Neobacillus sp. PS2-9: one gene and its partners. The protein of the gene in region 1 interacts with the protein of each later gene in a pairwise test. Links are inferred from orthologs where the notes say so. Each region holds a gene or a part of one and is shown in the gene's direction. Other genes may lie near its edges.

Region 1 (7,276 bases):
CTCTTTCCACCTGAAAAACGCGGGAAGATGGGCGGATTATTTGGAGCGGTCTTTGGTCTATCGAGCATTTTTGGACCGTTGCTAGGGGCGTATATTACGGATCATATCAGCTGGCATTGGATTTTCTATATTAACATGCCGCTTGGAATTTTATCCTTGATTTTTATCGTGATGGCTTACAAAGAGTCACCGATTCATCAAAAGCAAACGATTGACTGGTGGGGAGCGGTGACATTGGTCAGCGGAGTCGTCTGCTTAATGTTCGCTCTAGAGCTAGGTGGACAGAAATATGACTGGGATTCAGTGATTATTTTAAGCTTATTTGCAGGATTTGCAATTTTGTTTGTCGTCTTTTTATTTGCTGAGACAAAGGCAAAGGATCCAATCATTTCATTTTCGATGTTTAAAAACCGGTTGTTTGCTGGAAGTACGATTGTCGGTCTGTTTTATGGGGCAGCTTTTATGGCCGGAACGGTATACATACCGATTTTTGTCCAAGGAGTGTATGGAGGCAGTGCAACGAATTCGGGGTTGATTTTATTACCGATGATGCTTGGGTCGGTGGTGACCGCGCAAGTAGGAGGGTTTTTGACGACGAAAATGAGCTACCGAAATATCATGTTTTTGTCGGCGGCTATTCTGATAGGTGGATTTTTGCTGTTAAGTACGATTACTCCAGAAACCAGCCGGGCGATATTAACGGTGTACATGATTGTCATCGGACTGGGAGTGGGCTTCTCGTTTTCGGTGTTGAGTATGGCGGCGATTCATCCATTTGGCATGGAGCAAAGGGGCTCAGCGACTTCAACAAGTAACTTTATTCGTTCCCTAGGCATGACGATTGGGATTACCATTTTTGGCACGATTCAACGAAATGATTTTACAGACGCTCTCGAAAAAGCCTTTGCAGGGATGGGACCGATGCCGAAGGGTGGAGCGTTCGGGGATTCACGGGCGTTATTATCAGAAGAAGGGCGAAAGATGATCCCTCAACAGATTCTTGATAAAATTACAGATGCTCTTTCCAGCTCGATTGTCCATACCTTTACATGGGCATTGGTACCAGCAGGTCTGGCGTTCTTGTTTATCTTTATCTTAGGCAAAGAACGAATGGTCATTCACCGGGGAGAAGCTTCAAAATAAAAGGTGTCAGGCACCATTGTGAAAATTTTACATGGTGCCTGACACCCTTTTTTGTGATTCGCCGATAAATCGTATGAATTCGCTGATAAAATTCTAGATTCGCTGATAAAATGCGTAAATCCGCCGATAAAGGTTAAAAATTCGCTGATAAAATACAATTTCTTCAGATTGAATGTAATTTTACACAAAAAAAAAGAGCTTATAGTAGCTAAAAAGTTTAATTATAGCTACTATAAGCCTTATTTTTTCAGTTTATCTTTATATTTAAAATGAAAGGTGATCATTTTTAGGCCAGATCCGAAGTCGAAGGTGGCGAGAACGACTAATAAATAGCTAAAGAAGCCCCAGCTGTTTTTTTGAACATCGTCAATAGCGAAATAAGTAAACAACCCTCCAAGAAAGAAATAAATCAAACCGGATAACAAAGGTGAACGTCTCATAAGAATCCTCCGATAAAGTTTTGAACCGCCTCAGCCTCACGCTGCAGTCTTTCAATATCGTCTTTATAGACTGATTGGACTAAGACAACCATGGTATTCATGGTCACATGGGCAAAAATCGGCACCCAAATGCGCTTGGTCTTTACATATAAAAACGCAAATGTTAAGCCCATAGCCGAATAAAGCAAAATGTGAACAGGCTCCATATGTGCTAAAGCAAAAACCACCGAGCTAATCAAAGCCGAGATGAAGAAATTAAATCGCTTATAAAGAGCACCGAAAATAATTTTTCGAAACACGATTTCTTCTAAGATAGGACCGAAAATACTTGTCACAAGGATGGCGAGCGGTAACGTGTCGATGATGGTTAGTATATCCTTTGTGTTCTCCGAGCCCATTTTAATTCCTAAAAGACTTTCGATGATGGCCGCAACATATTGAGAAAATAACGCTAAAAAGACACCAAAGATCGCCCAGGCGATGGACGAGCCGAAAGAACTGTTTCTTTCCTCTAATCTTTTTGCGTTGAATTCTTTCCGTAAGAGGAAAAGAATGATGATGAGGGCTATTGAAAAGCTTGCAATCAGCCAAATAGGTACAGCGAGCCTTTGATTAATTCCTGCATATTTAAAACCGAATAGTAATAATGGCAGTCCAACTAGACTGGAAAGCTGCATAGCAATATATACAATGATGATCCACCAATATTCTTTTTTCAAATGCTAATCTCCTTTTCGCACATCTATATAAATTAATTAAACTGTATGCTTATCTTTATTACGCTATTTTCTATTTTACTCTTAAAATGAGCCTTGTTTCAATTTAGTTGAACTATTTTAATAAGTCAGGTATAGAATGTCCTCTTATTCGCATACTTTATAAGGTTGTAAAAAATGATTTTTTTACCAAAAATTTTTGTGCTTCATACTTGCAAAAGATTATCAGATTCATTATTATAATAATTGTGTTAGCACTCATTAATCGAGAGTGCTAATAATGGCAGAATTACATATATATTTGAGGAGGTTGTTTGATTTGTTAAGACCATTAGGTGATCGCATTATCATTGAGCTTGTTGAATCAGAAGAAAAAACTGCAAGCGGTATCGTATTACCAGATTCAGCGAAAGAAAAGCCTCAGGAAGGAAAAGTTGTTGCCGTTGGTACTGGCCGTGTACTTGAAAGCGGAGAGCGTGTAGCACTTGATGTTACTGAAGGCAATCGCATTATCTTCTCAAAATACGCTGGTACAGAAGTTAAATACCAGGGTGTTGAATACTTAATTTTACGTGAAAGCGATATCCTTGCTATTGTTGAGTAAGGTTTACAAAAATATAAAATTGAAAACTTATGAGGAGGTTTTTTGAAAAATGGCTAAAGAGATTATGTTTAGTGAAGAAGCACGCCGCGCAATGTTACGTGGTGTTGATGCCCTAGCAAACGCTGTTAAAGTTACTCTTGGACCTAAAGGACGCAACGTGGTTCTTGAGAAAAAATTCGGTTCACCACTTATCACAAATGATGGTGTAACGATTGCAAAAGAAATCGAATTAGAAGATGCATTCGAAAACATGGGTGCAAAGCTTGTTGCTGAAGTAGCTAGCAAAACTAACGATGTTGCTGGTGACGGTACAACAACTGCAACTGTTCTTGCACAAGCGATGATTCGCGAAGGCTTAAAGAACGTGACTGCAGGTGCAAACCCAATGGGTATCCGTAAAGGGATCGAAAAAGCGGTTGTAACTGCTGTAGAAGAATTAAAAGCGATTTCTAAACCAATCGAAAACAAAGCTTCTATCGCACAAGTTGCTGCAATTTCTGCTGCTGACGAAGAAGTAGGTCAATTGATTGCTGAAGCAATGGAGCGCGTTGGTAACGACGGCGTAATCACAATCGAAGAATCAAAAGGCTTCACAACTGAATTAGACGTTGTTGAAGGTATGCAATTTGACCGTGGATATGTATCAGCTTACATGGTAACAAACACGGACAAAATGGAAGCTGTTTTAGAAAATCCATATATCTTAATCACTGACAAGAAGATTTCTAGCATTCAAGAAATCCTTCCAGTACTAGAGCAAGTAGTACAACAAGGTAAGCCATTATTACTTGTTGCTGAAGATATCGAAGGTGAAGCATTATCTACATTAGTAGTGAATAAGCTTCGCGGAACGTTCAATGCAGTAGCTGTTAAAGCTCCTGGCTTCGGTGACCGTCGTAAAGCTATGCTTGAAGATATCGCTGCATTAACTGGCGGTGAAGTAATCACTGAAGAGCTTGGCCGTGACCTTAAATCTGCTACAATCGCATCTTTAGGACGCGCTTCTAAAGTGGTTGTAACAAAAGAAAATACTACAATCGTTGAAGGTGCTGGTGAAACAGCTTCAATCGAAGCTCGTGTAAACCAAATCCGTGTTCAATTAGAAGAAACAACTTCTGAATTTGATCGTGAAAAATTACAAGAGCGCTTAGCTAAGTTAGCTGGCGGTGTAGCAGTCATCAAAGTTGGTGCTGCAACTGAAACAGAATTAAAAGAGCGCAAGCTTCGTATCGAAGACGCTTTGAACTCAACTCGTGCTGCAGTTGAAGAAGGTATCGTATCCGGTGGTGGTGTAGCCCTTCTAAACGTATACAGCAAAGTAGCTGAAATTCAAGCTGAAGGCGACATTCAAACTGGTATCAACATCGTATTACGTGCGATGGAAGAGCCTGTACGCACAATCGCTCACAACGCTGGTCTTGAAGGATCTGTTATCGTTGACCGCTTAAAGCGCGAAGAAGTTGGCACTGGCTTCAACGCTGCTAATGGCGAATGGGTAAACATGATTCAAGCTGGTATCGTTGACCCAACTAAGGTAACACGTTCAGCTCTTCAAAACGCTGCATCTGTAGCAGCTATGTTCTTAACAACTGAAGCAGTTGTTGCTGACAAGCCAGAACCAGCTGGTCAAGGTGGAATGCCTGACATGAGCGGTATGGGTGGAATGGGCGGCATGATGTAATCTGCCCGTCAATCCCTTGAAATATAAGGGTTTTGAAGTAAGGTAAAGTGAAATGCAAACATATTTGCTAATATAGTGGATTATAATCGGGGCTTCTCATTAGTTGTGCAAACTTTTGGGAAGCTTCTTTTTTCATTTCATTTGTAACGTGGAGATAGATCTTCTTGGTGATTTGACCATCGGAGTGACCAAGTCTATCCATTTTTACATCGTACCGGGCATGGAGTCTGCTTGCGAAACCACGAAGGACCATATATTGCAGAAGGTAGCAACGAAATATTAAAGGAAAATATGGTGATTACGATTGAGCCAGGCAACCAACCTGATAATTTCTACAGTTGATATAAGTGAGTCAATCGAATCCGTTTTGTTTACGTTGAATAATGCTGTAGTACAGGTGAATCGAATAATATGCAAATTGGAGGTGAACCTGATGGGTCATCTCTTATTTGTGGTAGGGATGATTATTATTGATGAGATCTGCTCGATATATATTTTTTAAATAATATTGTTGTCATAAGTCGAATGTCCTTATTATTTCGCTCACTATTATCGATACATCAGAAATTCAAGTCCACTTAAACCTTGTATTTAGTATGTTCGATGTGTTGGTTATTGTATTATGGATAGAACGACTGCCTCAATAAATATATATAATATAAAAGTTAAGGAGAACTACATGACCTGGAACAAATTGAAGCAAAATCTGGAGAGTTTTCTCTGTCCTGCATTATATGGAAGGGTTGAATACCGTGCAACAAGCTACCGTTATTTACCTGATAAAGCAGGAATTTGTTATATTGCAGTAGATAAAAAGAATGTACTCAATATGAGTGACATAACTACCTTAATCAGATGGTATCAGACGGAGCTGGAAATTAAGAATGATTCTGATATCCAAATTCCTATTACCAATGAGGAAATAGAAGCCGTAAGAAAAGAAACCAAGGGGATAGTTCCTGAGGATCGTCTAAAAGTAATTGCTAGGGGTAGAAAATTATCAGAATATGCAAAAGAGCTTATGGCAGCGCAGTCATCATTAAGTAAATCAAATTTTATCGATGCAGCTAATAAGTTTTTATCCACTTCTATAGAGGAAAGCCTAGAGAGCAATGATATCCTATTGAATATTCTAGCTTTGGTGGACAGACGGGTAGGAAAAAAACGAATTTTAAAAATGAACGAGAAGATGAAGTTAAAGCATCCAATTGTGCAGTATTTTTATGAACTACGGCTTAGTACGTTATGATAATAAATAACTCATCACCTGAAAAACTCTAAAAAAGAAGACTACTTCCTAATAAGGAAGTAGTCTTCTTTTTTTACTTCTTTAGAGATGGCACAACGATTATTTCGATTTAGCTTCTTCACTTATTGCTTTCCCAGGAATGAGATGAACAGTTTCGCTTGGTCCAAACCCACTCCAGCGGTATCCTGCAACTGGTACCAAACCATTTGGATACACATCGGAGAGTCTTTCTCTTTTGGAATATTTCATTCCGCGTCCTACGGCTTCTACTTTAAATGTATAGGTTTTTCCTTGTTTAAGCCCTGTTACCATATAATGGGTGTTTGCCGTTGTTATTTCTGCATTAATTGGTGTAAACGATGCTCCTTCAGGCTTAATTGGTTGGCCATTTACATAGACACGATATCCAATCACCTCTTGGTTTTTCGCAGTTGCCGTATTCCAAGAGAGTGCAACACTTGTCCCGTCCTTACCAATCGCAGCCTTTAAGCCACCATTAAAGGATGGAGCACCAATAGCATAAGGTGCAGCGGTTTCTATCTGAAGTGAGCTGTTAAATGGTGTTTTGTTTCCTGCTAAATCAACGGCTTCCACCGTAACATCGTACTTTGTGCCAGGTTGAAGATTCAATAATGTATATTTGTTTGATGTCGCAAACCCATGGAGTTCTCCATTTGAATACACATTATAACCGGCAATCCCCGTGTCATCACTTACAGCATCCCATTCAACGGATGCCCAAGTAAAACCAGGATACACCACTTCTACTTCTTTGCCGCTAAACGTATCACTTGCAGGAATCTCAGCTGTTGGTTCTTTGATCTGAGTATTATCTGGAAGCACTGGGTTAGTTTTATCAGCTACTCCAGCCGTTGTTACTTGGATTTCCGGACCATCAGAAGTCCGGTTTCCAGTTGCATCAGCTGCTTCTACCTTAAAGCTGTACTCCTTAACGGGAGTCAATCCGGTTACAGAAAAGCTTGATTGTTTCGTTGTTGTATAGTCAGAGCCAACTTTTTCTCCATCTTTGTACACCGTATAGCCTGATACCCCTGTATTGTCGGAAGCTCCAGTCCAAGTTAACGTCACGCTCTTACCATCTTCTGATGATTTAGCTTGAACGGCTGCATCACTAGACCACGTAGGTTTTTCTGCGGCATCAGAAGGAGCAGCTGTTGTATTTTCGAAAACAAGACCAGTAGAATTTTTGATTCTCCATGGACTTCCGCTGTTATCAAGAACGTTCGTAAAGGTTACATTATGAAACTTAATATCCTTTGCGTAATTCAAGTTGGCAGAAAAGACCTTATCAAATTTTACATTATTAAAAGTGATATTCTCGTGATACACTTCACCAACATCACTATTGCCATTAATTAAGATGGATTGTTTCTTGCTTCCGCCCTGATTGCGGACTGTTGTATTCTCAACCCTGATATCCTT
Region 2 (7,186 bases), 4.5 Mb from region 1 along the record:
CTTACGTGGACGTGCATATATTTCGTCACCAACTTTAAAACGAGTCACTTTTGCGCCAACCTTTGCAACGACACCAGAAAAGTCATTCCCTAAGATAAGCGGCATTTTATATTTAACTAACAATTTCACTTTCCCGTCGCGTATCTTAAAATCAACAGGATTTATACTAGCTGCATGAATTTCTGCGAGTACCTCATATTCGCCAATTTCCGGTGTGAGCATTTCTGCCAGACGCATTGGCACTTTCCCATACCTATCAATAACCATTGCTTTCATAGCCTATACCTCCAAATAATGAGTGTTTAAATTCCACAATTTCAATAAAAGTTCTGCATGAACTTATCAATATCCAACACAAGTGTTCTTTATAAACCTAATTCTTTACGTACATTCATATAATAAAAGTTTTTTGTCCCTTCTTTACGCAATACAACAATATACTATCGTTATGTTAGGTGCAATATTGAGAAAGTAAATCGAGACGAATACATCGTAGAGGGGAAGCATCATTAACTTTTAACATTCTCGTGCCAGGCACCGCCCGATAAGGACGCAACATTTTCCCAATATAAATAAAGGTAATTATCCGTTTGTAAAGTGACTTTATACTATTTTTTAGTAGTAAATGTTGGTATAATGTAAGTAGATTTACATAGTTCGTACGAAAGGGCAAAGCCATTGAAAGATGGTGGCGCAAAACTACAGGGGCTAAGGTCTGTGTTGACTATGCTAGCCAGTTACCGAATATGATCACCTTCCTGCGAATTATGAACTATACAATAGGAGGGCTATTTATGTTATTTTTCATTGGCGGTTTACTAATGGGTTCTTTTACTATGCTGTTCATTATGAGTTTAATGGTAGCAGCCAAAAGAGGAGACCAACAATTAGAAGCATACTATCATGAAAAAGCGTATTAACATTTTTAAACTAAAATAATATAAAAGGAGGGCTCTCGAGCTCTCCTTTTCCAATTTTATCTTATTAAACGTAAATGGCCGGATTTTGTCGAAAATTGATAGGTTTTTAGAGTTGTGGAAAGTGATAGAATGGCTATGGTGTCACGCCCCGAATTTTTTCGAAGATTGATAGGTTTTTAGATAGATATAAAATGATAGAATGAAGTTGCAACTGAATATTGTTGGGGTGGTTGGTTGTTAATCTTCTTTCTGTTTTAGGAAAGGAGGTGATAATCATGGAAACATTTCTTGAAATTCTACGAGAAGTTCTGAAGGGGATTATGCGTGAAGTTAGTGCATATTTCTTTCGGAAAACAATTCTAGAACACAAGAAAATCACCCTGCGCCGTAGGAAGCAAATGGCTATGGTGCCTGTCACCGCCCGAATTTTGTCGAAGAATGATAGGCCTTTATGTGGATTAATAGTGATAGAATGTAGTTGCAACTGAATATTGTGTTGGGGTGGTGGATTGTTGCGCTTCTTCCGTTTGGGGAAGGAGGTGAAGTCTGAAATAAATTGTGCGCCAACCACGTTATGGAAAAGAGCATGACAAATAAGCCATCGATCGATGACTTTTAAAAAATTTTAGATCAAAGCCTGGCAACTATGATAAAATTTTAAAACAATAAAGCGTTGCAGTAAAATGGTCTGTTAAACTGTTTGGATTTGACAGAATATAATAAATATAGTAAATTAAATTTAATGAATTAGTTTTAACGTCGAACAAACAAATTACTTTAGGATAGTGTGGAGAAATGGAAGTGGATAAAGGTTACAGACCTTCTAGTATTAAAGGAATTTTGTAAGCGTCTTCATGTGCTATTTAAAGTTTTCAATCGCTTTCTTGCTATAACCCTTTTACTTGTAAGAAGTGATGATAGTATATTTGTTTGTACGAAGTGAAAACATTCTATGATGATGGTAGGTTGAGGTAATGAGTAAAACAGGAAATTTGGACCTGATTAAACGGTTAAACAGATCCCTTGTATTAGAAACGATTCGTAACGAGCAGCCTATTAGCCGAGCGATTGTTGCAAAAAAATTAGGTTTAAGTCGATCAACGGTTACATTAATGGTTAATGACCTTCTAGCCAAAAAGTTTGTTATCGAACTTGGGCTTGGAGATTCCATAGGAGGTGGTCGTAAAGGTATTGAGCTCGGTTTCAATCCTAAATCCGGTTTTGGTGTAGGTGTTGATATTGGAAGAACAAAAATATTGGTCGTCATCACAGATTTAGATGGTGAAATCGTCTACAGAAAAGGATTTGATTCCACAAATAGTATCGATGGCATTATCCAACTAATTAAAGGGTGTATAGAGAAATCAAATGTAGATATAAATCGGATATTAGGATTAGGGTTTGGCCTGCCTGGTATCGTTAATAGCCTTACTGGAGAAATTATTGAAGTTCCTTTGTTAAATTGGGGGCAATTTAACTTTATTGAAAGGATTAAACCCTTTTTTCCTTTTCCTGTTTTTATTAATAATGATGTAAATTGCGCAGCGCTGGGTGAACGGTGGCTTGGGGGAAAAGAAAAGATTGATGATATGTTCTTTATTGCCATCGGATCAGGTGTCGGTAGTGCAATTATTGCCAAAGGTAACCTGATTGAGGGACATGGTTTTTCTGCTGGGGAAATAAATCATTATATTGACAGGGAAGATGTAAAAAAAGGTCGGGCTGGATCAAGGAATGGGGTTGGGGTATTCGAACAGCAAGTTTCTGGACCTGCTTTAAGTGAACTTGGCTATCCGCCAAGCGAACTATTTTCGGAATATAAACGGGGAAACGAAGAAGTAAAACCAATTGTGGAAAACTTTATTTTACATCTAGGTACGGCTATTTCAAATGCTGTTACTCTATTAAACCCGCAGAAAGTGGTTATTGGCGGTGGAGTATCTCAATCCTTAGATGTAGTTATTGAACAAATAAGGGATTGGGTTTGTAAATTAATTCCGATTCCGACTGAAGTAGAACTAGCTTGTCTAGGCAGTGATGCTGGTGCTCTGGGAGCCGTAGCTAATGTATTTGCAAAGCTACAGGATTCAGAAATATTTTATGATTAATTTCAAAATTAGCAAGATTATAGGAGGCAATCAAATGAAGAAAATTTTAGGTTTATCTTTATCAGCAATGCTTGCAGTATCTGCGTTAGCTGGATGTTCTTCAGATAAAAATGAGAGCAGCGACAGCAGAAAACAAACCATTCGTGTTTTATCAAGTGATGATTTCGCTGGGTTTAGAGAGGATGCAATTAAGGAATTTAATAAAAAATATCCAGACATTAAAGTAGAATTAGAACACGTTGCTTACGACCAATTACATGACAAAGAATTGGCTTCATTTAATGCTGGCGGCAGTGCAGCATACGATGTGGTTGACGTCGATGAAATTTGGACATCAGAGTATGCCGAAGCAGGGTTTATTTCCCCAGTGACCGAGCGTTATACAGAGGATATGAAACAAGGTATTGTCCCAGCAAGTATGAATATTGTCTCCTATAACAAAGAGTATTACGGGGTTCCAATGTTCAATGATGTTTTATTCTTCTATTATAATGAAGATTTGTTGAAACAAGCAGGATTCACTAATCCGCCACAAACATGGGATGAATTTACGCAAATGTCAAAGGTTCTTCAAGATAAAAAGCTCGTACCGGGTAATGCAAGCTCATGGGGATGGAGTTCAAATGAAGGTCTTGTCTGTTACTTTGCCCAGTTTTTAGGTTCCTTTGGCGGCAGTTTCTTTGACGATAAAGGAAAACCAGTGTTTAACAGCGAAGCCGGAGTAAAGGCTCTCCAGTATATGACAGATTCTATGAACAAAGAAAAGATTGTTGATCCTGCTTCTATAAACGCTAACGACCGCCAAATTCTTGACGCCTTTAAGAACGGTAAAACAGCATTTGTTTCCGGTTGGTCTTTCTATTGGGGAGAAATCAATGCGGATGATTCTAAGGTAAAAGGAAAAGTCAAGGTAGGTCTCATTCCAGCTGTAAATGGTGCGCCACATGCTACCGCAACTGGTTCCATGTATTTAGCGATTACACCTCAAAGTGACCATGAAGAAGCAGCGTGGAAGTTTATCAATTTCTTAGGAAGCAAAGAAATCCAAAAAGAACAGTCCTTGGCTGCTGGTTCCCTGCCAATTTGGACAGATCTTTATAGCGATGAAGAATTGAATCAAAATCACGGAGCATTGTCAGAGATGGGTAAACAATTGGAATCTACTATTTCACGTCCTTCTATAGAAGCTTACAATGAGTTCTCTAAAGAGTTACAAGTAAAGCTTCAAGAAGCATTACTAGGCAAAAAAGATGCGAAGACCGCTTTGGATGAAGCAGCGAAAACAGCGAAAGAATTAACCAGTTCTAAATAATCCTTAACTAAAGATGGACAAAGCGAATATAAATGCTCCGTTTTGTCCATCTCCATTCAATTAGAAGGAGCTAGCTATGAAGAAAAATAGACCCTTTTATTACTTGTTTCCTAGTTTTTTTGTCATATTGGGCGTTATTTTCATTCCCTTACTTTATGCATTATTCATAAGTTTTATAGATTTAACGAAGAATGTAAGAAAATTAGATAATCCAGATTTATGGAATTTTGTCGGTTTTGAAAACTACAAAAATGTGCTGACTAGCAGTGAGTTTTTCCCATCTTTATGGAAAACTTTCTATTTTACAATAACTTCTGTTGGATTTGAGTTTGTTATTGGTCTTGCCATTGCTCTAATTTTAAATGAACAGTTTAAGGGCAGAGGAATTGTCAGAGGCCTAATGCTTATACCTTGGGCGTTTCCAACCATTGTAAATGCTGTTTTGTGGAAGTGGCTTTATGATGCAGATCATGGTACCATTACAGGCTTATTTGCAAAGCTAGGATTAACTGAAGGCTATGCCAATGTATTTGCCAGTTCTTTTTCAGCTATGAATGCAATTATCGTGGCGGATGTCTGGAAAAACACGGCGTTCATTTCCTTAATCTTGCTTGCTGCTCTACAATCCCTTCCGAAAAGTGTGTACGAGGCGGCAAATGTGGATGGGGCGAATGTTTTTAGAAGATTCTTCAAAATTACCTTGCCGCTTTTAAGCCCGGCTATCATGGTTGCATTGGTGATGCGTACGATGGAAGCCTTTAAGGTGTTTGACATCATTTACATTATGACTGGTGGTGGTCCGGCAGGAGGAACGAGAACTCTATCCTTCTTAACCTATGAATCTTCGATGATGTTTTCGAAATTCAGCTACGGGTCATCCATTGCTTTAATGATGTCTGTCTTTATAATGATTTTCGCTTTGATTTATATTAAAATCCTATATCGAAATGTGGAGTAGATTATGAAAAGAACAAGAAAACAACAAGCATTAATATACGTCGGTGTCATGGCAGTCTTGGTGTTTACCCTTGCTCCAATATTCCTGTTAATCATGGCCACGTTTTCTTCAGGTTCAGATTTAAATGAACGAACATTGCATTTGTTTCCTGCTCATTGGACATTTGACAACTATTCACAAATTTTCTCTGGGGAAGCAAGTGATGGCAGTTTACCACCATTTTTAACAGCCATGAAAAACAGTTTGGTTATCTCCTTATCTACTACACTTTTATCACTATTTATTGGAGTATTTGCTGCATATGCGTATGCACGGTTTCGCTTTCGCGGTCAAAAGCCATTATTGATTTCCATTTTAGGGTTCCGGATGGTTCCAGAGATTGTCCTTCTTATCCCTTTGTATGTCATTTTCGCGAGAATGGAAATGATTAATCAACGGTCAACATTGGTGTTGATCTATACGGCATTAAATCTGCCTTTTGTGATCTGGATGATGCAAGGATATTTTAGGGCAATTCCTGAGGCGATTGAAGAATCGGCATTAATCGATGGAGTATCTCGATTAGGAATTCTATTTCGTTTCGTCATTCCATTGTCTATTCCGGGGGTCGTTGCTACAGCTATCTATGTGTTCCTCTTATCATGGGATGAATTTATGTTTGCAAATATTTTCACCTCAACGTATGATGCCAAGACCATTACAGTTGCTATCTCGGAATTCTCGAAACGGGGAATGGTAGACTTTGGTATGCAGATTACCGGAGGTTTCTTAGCTTCAATACCACCGATTCTATTAGCATTATTTTTCCAAAAATTTATTATCAACGGCCTATCAGAAGGCTCAGATAAATAAGGAGTAATCTATTATGAGTAAATTCTTTGCAGAAGTAAACCAACAGCCAAGTGTCATTCGTGAGACGATTCGTTTAAATGAAGATGTCATCTTAAAACCAACAAAGCCATTTCTATTTACAGGAATGGGCAGTTCTTTAGCTGCATCTGAGCTTCTTGTATCCTACTTAAATCATTTTGGTATTCAGGCTTCGGCTATCGATAACTCTGAACTGCTATACTACTATTCCGATGAATTTCTAAATAAACATCAGGTATTTGTTATTTCGCAGAGCGGTGAGAGTTTCGAGGCGATTGAACTTGCCAAAAGATATCCAAATATTACTGCGATTACAAATTCACCGGGGAGTTCATTGGCTGAAAAAGCATCCAGGGTGCTTTACACGGTTGCTGGCAAAGAGGAAGCAATTGCATCATCTAAATCATTTACGACTACTGTGGCTCTTCTGCTTTTATTAGGTTCCAAAATTGTTGGGGGAGATTTAGCGGCAGATTTATATCATGCTGTTGATATTCTTGAGGGGCAATTTGTCCGAGCAAGCGAATATCAAGAACAAATTGGAAAATTTATTAACCCAAATCATCCATTAGTTTTATTAGGACGCGGACCTAGTATTTATACGGCAAGACAAGGTTCTTTAACACTTAAGGAAACTGCTAGAATGTACGTGGAAGCTTTGTCAGCCCCACAATTCCGCCATGGTCCTTTTGAATTAATTAAAGAAGATTTACAAGCTATTTTCTTTAATCCAGAAGGAATCACTCATGATATTAATCAGAAATATGTCCTTGAAATGGCAGAGTTAGGTGCAAAGGTTCTTTATGTTTCAGATGAAGCACTTGAACACGAAAATATCTCTTCCATTGTCATTCCGTCTGTTAATGAGTTTGTCAGCGTGATTACTTATTCGTTCGTTATACAGCTTGCGGCAGTGGAGCTTTCAAGTCAGCGTGGATTAGTTGCAGGCGAAGCTGAACTTATTAGTAAAGTGACAAGGAAGGAATAGACTATGATTAATTTAATTGGATGCTTAACT
Region 3 (7,203 bases), 3.4 Mb from region 1 along the record:
AATTTTACGAAGTCCTATGAAGAATCCCGTTCTGTTGTACAAACAGCCATGGCTTCTAATAAAGAGTTGCATTATTTTATAGATATTCATCGTGATTCGCAAAGGAAGGAAAAGACAACCGTATCGATTGATGGAAAACCGTATGCAAAGCTTGCGTTTATTATTGGAGGTAAAAACCCCAATTATGAGAAAAATGCAAAGCTAGCAACAGAACTGCACAATCTTTTACAGAAAAAGTATAAGGGGTTAAGCAGAGGAGTTATGGTTAAAAATGCGGCCGGGTCAAATAGTATCTATAATCAAAACCTATCATCAAATGCCATTCTAATTGAGTTTGGCGGGGTAGATAATACGTTTGAAGAGTTAAACCGTTCTGCGGATGCTCTTGCTGAAGTATTTAGTGAGTACTACTGGCAGGCAGAAAAGGTGAATCAGGATGTTAAGCAGTCAACTGATAAACAATAAGTGTAAGGGAGCAGTTGTATGAAGTTATTTATGCTTAAAAGCGTTGGTATTGCCGCTCTCATGCTAATCTCTGTTTTAACAGGCATGCAATTAGCCAATAACGGAATTCATAAAATGAAAGGGTACGACGATCCAAACTTTCATCAGGCTGTCAGCTTAAATGATACCGATAATCACATAAGTGCCTCCATATTGGGTAATGATATTTCCAGTCATGATATTGAAGCAAAGAAGAAGAAGCTTGAGGAGATTAGCGCCTATAACTTCTTTTCCTCAATGGGGAAAAAAATGTCTGATGGGATATCAAATGCCTCTGAAAATCTGATTCAAAAAATAACGAAATAAAGCTAAAGCGGTGCCTAAGAAGGTGCCGCTTATTAATTTTGGGCAATGAATTGATTTTTCAAACCTGTTGATTGGAGTGGAAGGCACGAAGACTCCTGTGGGAGTATGGTTCAGGGGAGACCCCGCAGGCGCAAGCGCCGAGGAGGCTCGCCGAAACACCCACGGAAATCGAAGTGCCTGGAACGGAAATCAACAGACAATTTTAATAGAGCTTAAATTTAATTGAATCTCGAATGCTCTACTGATATAATCAAAAATAGTGTACATGTGCGAGTATAGTAGGAGTGAAAGACCATGAACAGAGAAGAAAAACTCAAACGACAATCAAAGATCAGAAATTTTTCCATTATCGCTCATATCGACCATGGAAAATCAACATTGGCTGATCGTATTTTGGAAAAAACAAATGCATTAACATCGCGTGAGATGAAAGACCAGCTTTTGGATTCCATGGATCTTGAAAGGGAACGCGGGATTACCATCAAGTTAAATGCTGTACAGTTAAAATATAAAGCGAAAGATGGAGAAGAATATATTTTCCATTTAATTGATACACCAGGGCATGTTGATTTTACGTACGAGGTATCAAGGAGTCTTGCTGCTTGTGAAGGGGCTATATTAGTCGTCGACGCAGCACAAGGAATTGAAGCACAGACACTAGCAAACGTATATCTTGCCTTGGATAACGACCTTGAAATTTTACCTGTTATTAATAAAATTGACTTACCAAGTGCCGAGCCAGAGAGAGTTCGGAATGAAATCGAAGAGGTTATCGGCTTAGATGCATCTGAGGCCGTTTTAGCTTCAGCTAAAGCTGGAATCGGCATTGAAGATATTCTTGAACAGGTCGTGAAAACAGTTCCAGCTCCAACAGGAGACCCGGAAGCGCCATTAAAAGCCCTGATTTTTGACTCGTTATATGATGCATATCGTGGCGTTGTTGCCTATGTTCGTGTAGTAGAAGGGTCTGTAAAAGTCGGCGACAAGATTAAAATGATGGCAACAGGAAAAGAATTTGAAGTTAACGAAGTGGGAGTTTTCACTCCAAAAGCTACACAACTTAACGAATTAACAGTTGGAGATGTTGGCTTTTTAACTGCATCTATTAAAAATGTCGGTGACACTCGTGTTGGTGATACCATTACAAATGCGAAAAACGGAACGACTGAAGCGCTTCCTGGTTACCGGAAATTAAACCCGATGGTATATTGCGGACTTTATCCGATTGATACAGCTAAGTTTAATGATCTTCGTGAAGCCCTTGAAAAGCTTCAATTGAATGATTCTGCTCTTCAATTTGAACCAGAAACGTCACAAGCGCTTGGTTTCGGTTTCCGATGTGGATTCCTTGGACTTCTTCATATGGAAATCATTCAAGAACGAATTGAACGTGAATTCAAAATTGATTTAATTACAACTGCACCAAGTGTTATCTACCATGTCTACATGACAGATGGTACAAAAGTCAATGTAGACAACCCTGCTAACATGCCTGAACCACAGAAAATTGACCGCGTAGAAGAGCCGTATGTTAAAGCGACAATGATGGCTCCAAATGATTATGTTGGTGCTATCATGGAACTTTGTCAGTTAAAGCGCGGGAATTTTATAGATATGCAATACCAGGGCGAGAACCGGGTTAGTATCGTTTATGAAATTCCGTTAGCGGAAATTGTCTATGATTTCTTCGATCAGTTGAAATCCAGCACAAGGGGCTACGCTTCTTTTGACTATGAGTTGATTGGTTACAAACCATCTAGCCTGGTTAAAATGGATATATTACTAAATGCAGAACAAGTCGATGCATTAAGTTTTATTGTTCATAAAGACTTTGCTTATGATCGTGGTAAGATTATTGTTGAAAAGCTGAAGGAATTGATTCCAAGACAACAATTTGAAGTTCCAATACAGGCCGCCATCGGTCAAAAAATTGTTGCTCGCTCTACGATTAAGGCGATGCGTAAAAACGTGTTAGCGAAATGTTACGGGGGAGATATTTCCCGTAAACGTAAATTACTTGAAAAGCAAAAAGAAGGTAAAAAACGGATGAAACAAGTAGGGTCTGTTGAAGTACCGCAGGAAGCGTTTATGGCTGTACTAAAGATGGATGACAATAGTACAAAAAAATAATAACAAATTGGAGGTTAGGACATGCCTGTAGCAGGCATTCTAGCCTCTTTTTGTTACTAGCATAAGGAAGTGTTAAAAATGATAAAAGCTGCCTATCTTCATATCCCTTTTTGTGAGCATATTTGTCATTATTGTGATTTTAATAAAGTTTTTCTAAAAGGGCAGCCAGTTGAGGAGTATTTAAAAGCACTTGATCAAGAAATGAAAATTACTCTTGCAAAGTATCCAACCAATCAATTAGACACCATTTTTGTTGGGGGTGGAACACCTACCTCATTAAATGAACAACAGCTTTTTACATTTTGTGAGAGCATAAATAAAAACCTTCCTACAAGTAATGCTGTTGAATTTACTTTTGAAGCAAATCCAGGTGATTTATCCATTGAAAAATTACAAATATTAAAGGATGCTGGGGTAAACAGGATCAGCCTGGGCGTTCAAACCTTCAACGAAGAACTTTTAAAAAAAATCGGTCGTGTCCATAAAGCTAAGGATGTCTATCAAACCATTGAGAGTGCTAAAAGAGTAGGTTTTGAAAATATCAGCATTGACCTAATCTTCAGCCTGCCATCGCAGACAGTCGATGACTTTAAAGAATCATTAACGCAAGCTTTTTCACTCGATATCAATCATTACTCTGCTTATTCATTAATTATTGAACCGAAGACTGTTTTCTATAATCTATTAAAAAAAGGGAAGCTCCCAACCCCTGGGGAGGATATAGAGGCAAAAATGTATGAGGTATTAATGGATGAAATGGAAAAACATGGATTCCATCAATATGAAATAAGTAATTTTTCTAAGCCTGGTTTTGAGAGTAAGCATAATCTGACGTATTGGAATAACGAATATTATTACGGGTTTGGCGCTGGGGCACATAGCTATGTGAATGGGTTTCGACGCTCGAATTCAGGCCCATTAAAAAAATATATGGATCAAGTAAATAGCGGATTGCTTCCAGTTTTGGATGATCATCTAGTTACAAAAGCAGAACAAATGGAAGAAGAAATGTTCCTTGGATTGCGTAAAACAGAAGGAGTTTCCGTTTCTCATTTTATTGAAAAATTCGATCAGGACCCCTTACAGTTATTTAAAAAGGAAATTACTGAATTAATTAGTAAGCAATGGATAGAAGTGAAGAACGATAATATATATTTAACTAAAACGGGTCGTTTTTTAGGAAATGAGGTTTTCCAGGCCTTTTTGGGCGCGGTCTAGTCAATCTGTCACAAATATCGGCTTTCTTTTTAATTGACACCATCCCCCCTTTTTTGATAATTTATTAATATAATTAGCACTCGGTAACTATGAGTGCTAACAGAGGTGATGAATGTTGCTAACAGATCGTCAATTGTTGATTCTTCAGGTTATTGTTGATGACTTTATTCGATCTGCTCAACCAGTCGGCTCAAGAAGCTTGTCGAAAAAAGAGGATATTTCCTTTAGCTCAGCTACGATTCGCAATGAAATGGCCGACCTAGAAGAGTTGGGGTATATTGAAAAAACTCATACCTCCTCAGGAAGAGTTCCGTCTGAAAAAGGTTATCGGTATTATGTCGATCATTTACTCTCACCGCAGGCATTAAATCAGCAGGATGTTTCCATTATTCAATCGATTTTTGCCGAAAAAATTTATGAGTTTGAGAAAATTATTCAAAGGTCTGCAAAAATCCTTTCTGAATTAACCAATTACACATCGATTGTGCTTGGACCGGCTGCTAGTATCAATAAGCTGAAAAGAATTCAGATTATTCCTTTGAATAAGGAAACAGCGGTAGCCATCTTTGTTACAGATACAGGTCATGTTGAAAACAGAACCTTTTCCTTACCTGCCTCTATTGATGTGAGTGATCTGGAAAAAACAGTAAATATTCTGAATGACCGTCTTGCTGGTGTTCCGCTAGAAGATTTGAACGACAAAATTTACAAAGAAGTTGCCATGCTGCTTAGACAGCATATTCATAATTATGATTTGATGCTGCATACAGTAGCAGATTCACTAAAAATGCCAGTCACTGAAAAACTTTTCTTTGGTGGAAAAACAAATATGTTAAGCCAGCCTGAGTTTCATGATATAAGTAAAATCCGTACATTACTAACCATGATTGACCAAGAAGAGTGGATTTACAATTTGATTCGAAAAGATTCAGCTGGGATTCATGTCAAAATAGGAACAGAAAATAATATCAGTGCTATGGATAATTGTAGTTTGATTACTGCTACTTATTCTGTTGGAGTTGAAAAGTTAGGTACGATTGCCATTCTTGGTCCAACCCGAATGGAATATTCACGTGTCATTGGCCTGCTCCAATTGTTAAGTAACGACTTGACGGCGGTTTTGACAAGATTGTATCAAACCAAGTAGCACTGGCAATATTGAGTAAGGGTGAAATTCCTTATGTTTCACCCCTTTTCTATGAGAAATAATTTGACTATAAATAGTAGATGCTTTAAGGGAGGTGAGTAAGTTGACAAATGAAAAAACCAATTCATTGAATGAAGAAGTAGAAATCGAGAGTGCTGACCAAGTTGAACTTACCGAGGAACAAGCGGTTTTAAATGAAGAGCAAATTTCAGATGAAACGTCTGTAGACCCTGGTGAGGAGTATGTAAAACAAATCCAAGTGCTTAAGGATAAGTTAGAGGAAGCAGATAATCGTTATTTACGTCTTCAAGCCGATTTTGATAATTTCCGTCGTCGCACTAGATTAGATTTAGAAGCGAGTGAAAAATATAGAGCACAAAAACTTATTACTGATTTACTACCTGCATTAGACAACTTTGAAAGAGCAATGCAGGTTGAGGCAGACAATGAACAAACAAAAGCATTACTTCAAGGGATGGATATGGTATACCGAAGTTTGGTGGATGCCTTGAAAAAGGAAGGTGTGGAACCAATCGAAGCGGTTGGTAAAGAATTTGACCCGCATCAACACCAAGCAGTAATGCAAGGGGAAGATGAAAACTTTGGTTCTAACATTGTTACTGATGAATTTCAAAAAGGTTATTTACTAAAGGATCGAGTGATTCGACCATCCATGGTAAAAGTAAATCAATAAAGACTACATATTATTTTTTTAGGAGGAAAAGGCAATGAGTAAAATTATTGGTATCGACCTTGGAACAACAAACTCTTGTGTGTCTGTACTTGAAGGCGGAGAGCCAAAAGTTATTCCAAATCCAGAAGGTAATCGCACAACTCCATCTGTTATTGCGTTCAAAAATGGCGAGCGTCAGGTTGGGGAAGTAGCAAAGCGTCAAGCCATCACAAACCCAAATACGATCATGTCCATTAAACGTCATATGGGTACGAACTATAAAGTTGGAATTGAAGGCAAGGATTATACGCCACAAGAACTTTCGGCTATCATTCTTCAATATTTAAAATCTTATGCTGAAGATTATCTTGGCGAACCTGTGACAAAGGCTGTTATTACAGTACCAGCTTACTTTAACGATGCAGAGCGTCAAGCAACAAAGGATGCTGGAAAAATTGCTGGTTTAGAAGTAGAGCGTATTATCAATGAGCCTACAGCAGCTGCACTTGCCTATGGTTTGGATAAGACAGACCAAGATCAAACTATTTTAGTTTATGACCTTGGCGGCGGTACATTTGACGTTTCTATCCTTGAATTAGGTGACGGTGTTTTCGAAGTAAAATCAACTGCTGGTGATAATCGTCTTGGTGGAGATGATTTTGACCAAGTCATTATTGATTACCTTGTTGACCAGTTCAAAAAAGAGAATGGCATTGACCTTTCACAAGATAAAATGGCTTTACAGCGTTTAAAAGATGCGGCTGAAAAAGCGAAAAAAGATCTTTCTGGTGTAACATCCACACAAATTTCTTTACCGTTTATCACAGCCGGCGCTGCTGGTCCACTTCACCTTGAAGTGACTATGTCAAGAGCGAAATTTGATGAATTATCCGCTCCTCTTGTTGAACGGACAATGGGTCCAACTCGTCAAGCGTTAAGCGATGCAGGATTAACTGCTTCACAAATTGATAAGGTAATTCTTGTTGGTGGATCAACTCGTATTCCAGCTGTCCAAGAAGCGATTAAAAAGGCTACAGGACAAGAACCTCATCGTGGAGTGAATCCAGATGAAGTAGTAGCGATGGGTGCTGCTATTCAAGGTGGAGTCATTACGGGTGATGTAAAAGACGTAGTATTACTTGACGTAACTCCTCTTTCACTAGGTATTGAAACAATGGGTGGTGTATTCACTAAGTTAATCGATCGTAATACAACGATTCCAACA

Evidence for each region.
Region 2: the proteins of groL (region 1) and RCG25_RS02250 interact in binary tests that used the Escherichia coli proteins (3 or more experiments, as listed by UniProt). The link is inferred for Neobacillus sp. PS2-9 from one-to-one orthologs.
Region 3: the proteins of groL (region 1) and grpE interact in binary tests that used the Escherichia coli proteins (3 or more experiments, as listed by UniProt). The link is inferred for Neobacillus sp. PS2-9 from one-to-one orthologs.

The regions. Positions count from the first base shown.
Region 1 is NZ_CP133269.1:4,953,511-4,960,786, reverse strand. What follows is about bases 2,304-5,268. They hold groL (chaperonin GroEL), read left to right. Parts: upstream 2,304-2,952; coding sequence 2,953-4,584; downstream 4,585-5,268. Other genes in these bases: RCG25_RS24685 (SF0329 family protein), read left to right, coding at 5,264-5,268; RCG25_RS24690 (M24 family metallopeptidase), read left to right, coding at 4,816-4,926; groES (co-chaperone GroES), read left to right, coding at 2,619-2,903. Also shown: RCG25_RS24715 (MDR family MFS transporter), read left to right, coding at 1-1,143; RCG25_RS24710 (YdiK family protein), read right to left, coding at 1,383-1,583; RCG25_RS24705 (CPBP family intramembrane glutamic endopeptidase), read right to left, coding at 1,580-2,302; more of RCG25_RS24685, read left to right, coding at 5,269-5,833; RCG25_RS24680 (fibronectin type III domain-containing protein), read right to left, coding at 5,933-7,276.
Region 2 is NZ_CP133269.1:438,171-445,356, forward strand. The notes cover bases 2,327-5,201. They hold RCG25_RS02250 (extracellular solute-binding protein), read left to right. Parts: upstream 2,327-3,062; coding sequence 3,063-4,340; downstream 4,341-5,201. Other genes in these bases: RCG25_RS02245 (ROK family transcriptional regulator), read left to right, coding at 2,327-3,028; RCG25_RS02255 (carbohydrate ABC transporter permease), read left to right, coding at 4,417-5,201. Also shown: RCG25_RS02230 (NADP-dependent oxidoreductase), read right to left, coding at 1-276; RCG25_RS02240 (hypothetical protein), read left to right, coding at 795-920; more of RCG25_RS02245, read left to right, coding at 1,895-2,326; more of RCG25_RS02255, read left to right, coding at 5,202-5,298; RCG25_RS02260 (carbohydrate ABC transporter permease), read left to right, coding at 5,302-6,150; RCG25_RS02265 (SIS domain-containing protein), read left to right, coding at 6,164-7,156; RCG25_RS02270 (carbohydrate kinase family protein), read left to right, coding at 7,160-7,186. UniProt on the Escherichia coli protein: Part of the ABC transporter complex MalEFGK involved in maltose/maltodextrin import. Binds maltose and higher maltodextrins such as maltotriose.
Region 3 is NZ_CP133269.1:1,599,168-1,606,370, forward strand. Bases 4,312-7,203 are described here. They hold grpE (nucleotide exchange factor GrpE), read left to right. Parts: upstream 4,312-5,408; coding sequence 5,409-5,999; downstream 6,000-7,203. Other genes in these bases: hrcA (heat-inducible transcriptional repressor HrcA), read left to right, coding at 4,312-5,305; dnaK (molecular chaperone DnaK), read left to right, coding at 6,034-7,203. In the rest of the region: spoIIP (stage II sporulation protein P), read left to right, coding at 1-465; RCG25_RS07865 (YqxA family protein), read left to right, coding at 484-810; lepA (translation elongation factor 4), read left to right, coding at 1,105-2,940; radical SAM family heme chaperone HemW, read left to right, coding at 3,019-4,158; more of hrcA, read left to right, coding at 4,274-4,311. UniProt on the Escherichia coli protein: Participates actively in the response to hyperosmotic and heat shock by preventing the aggregation of stress-denatured proteins, in association with DnaK and GrpE. It is the nucleotide exchange factor for DnaK and may function as a thermosensor.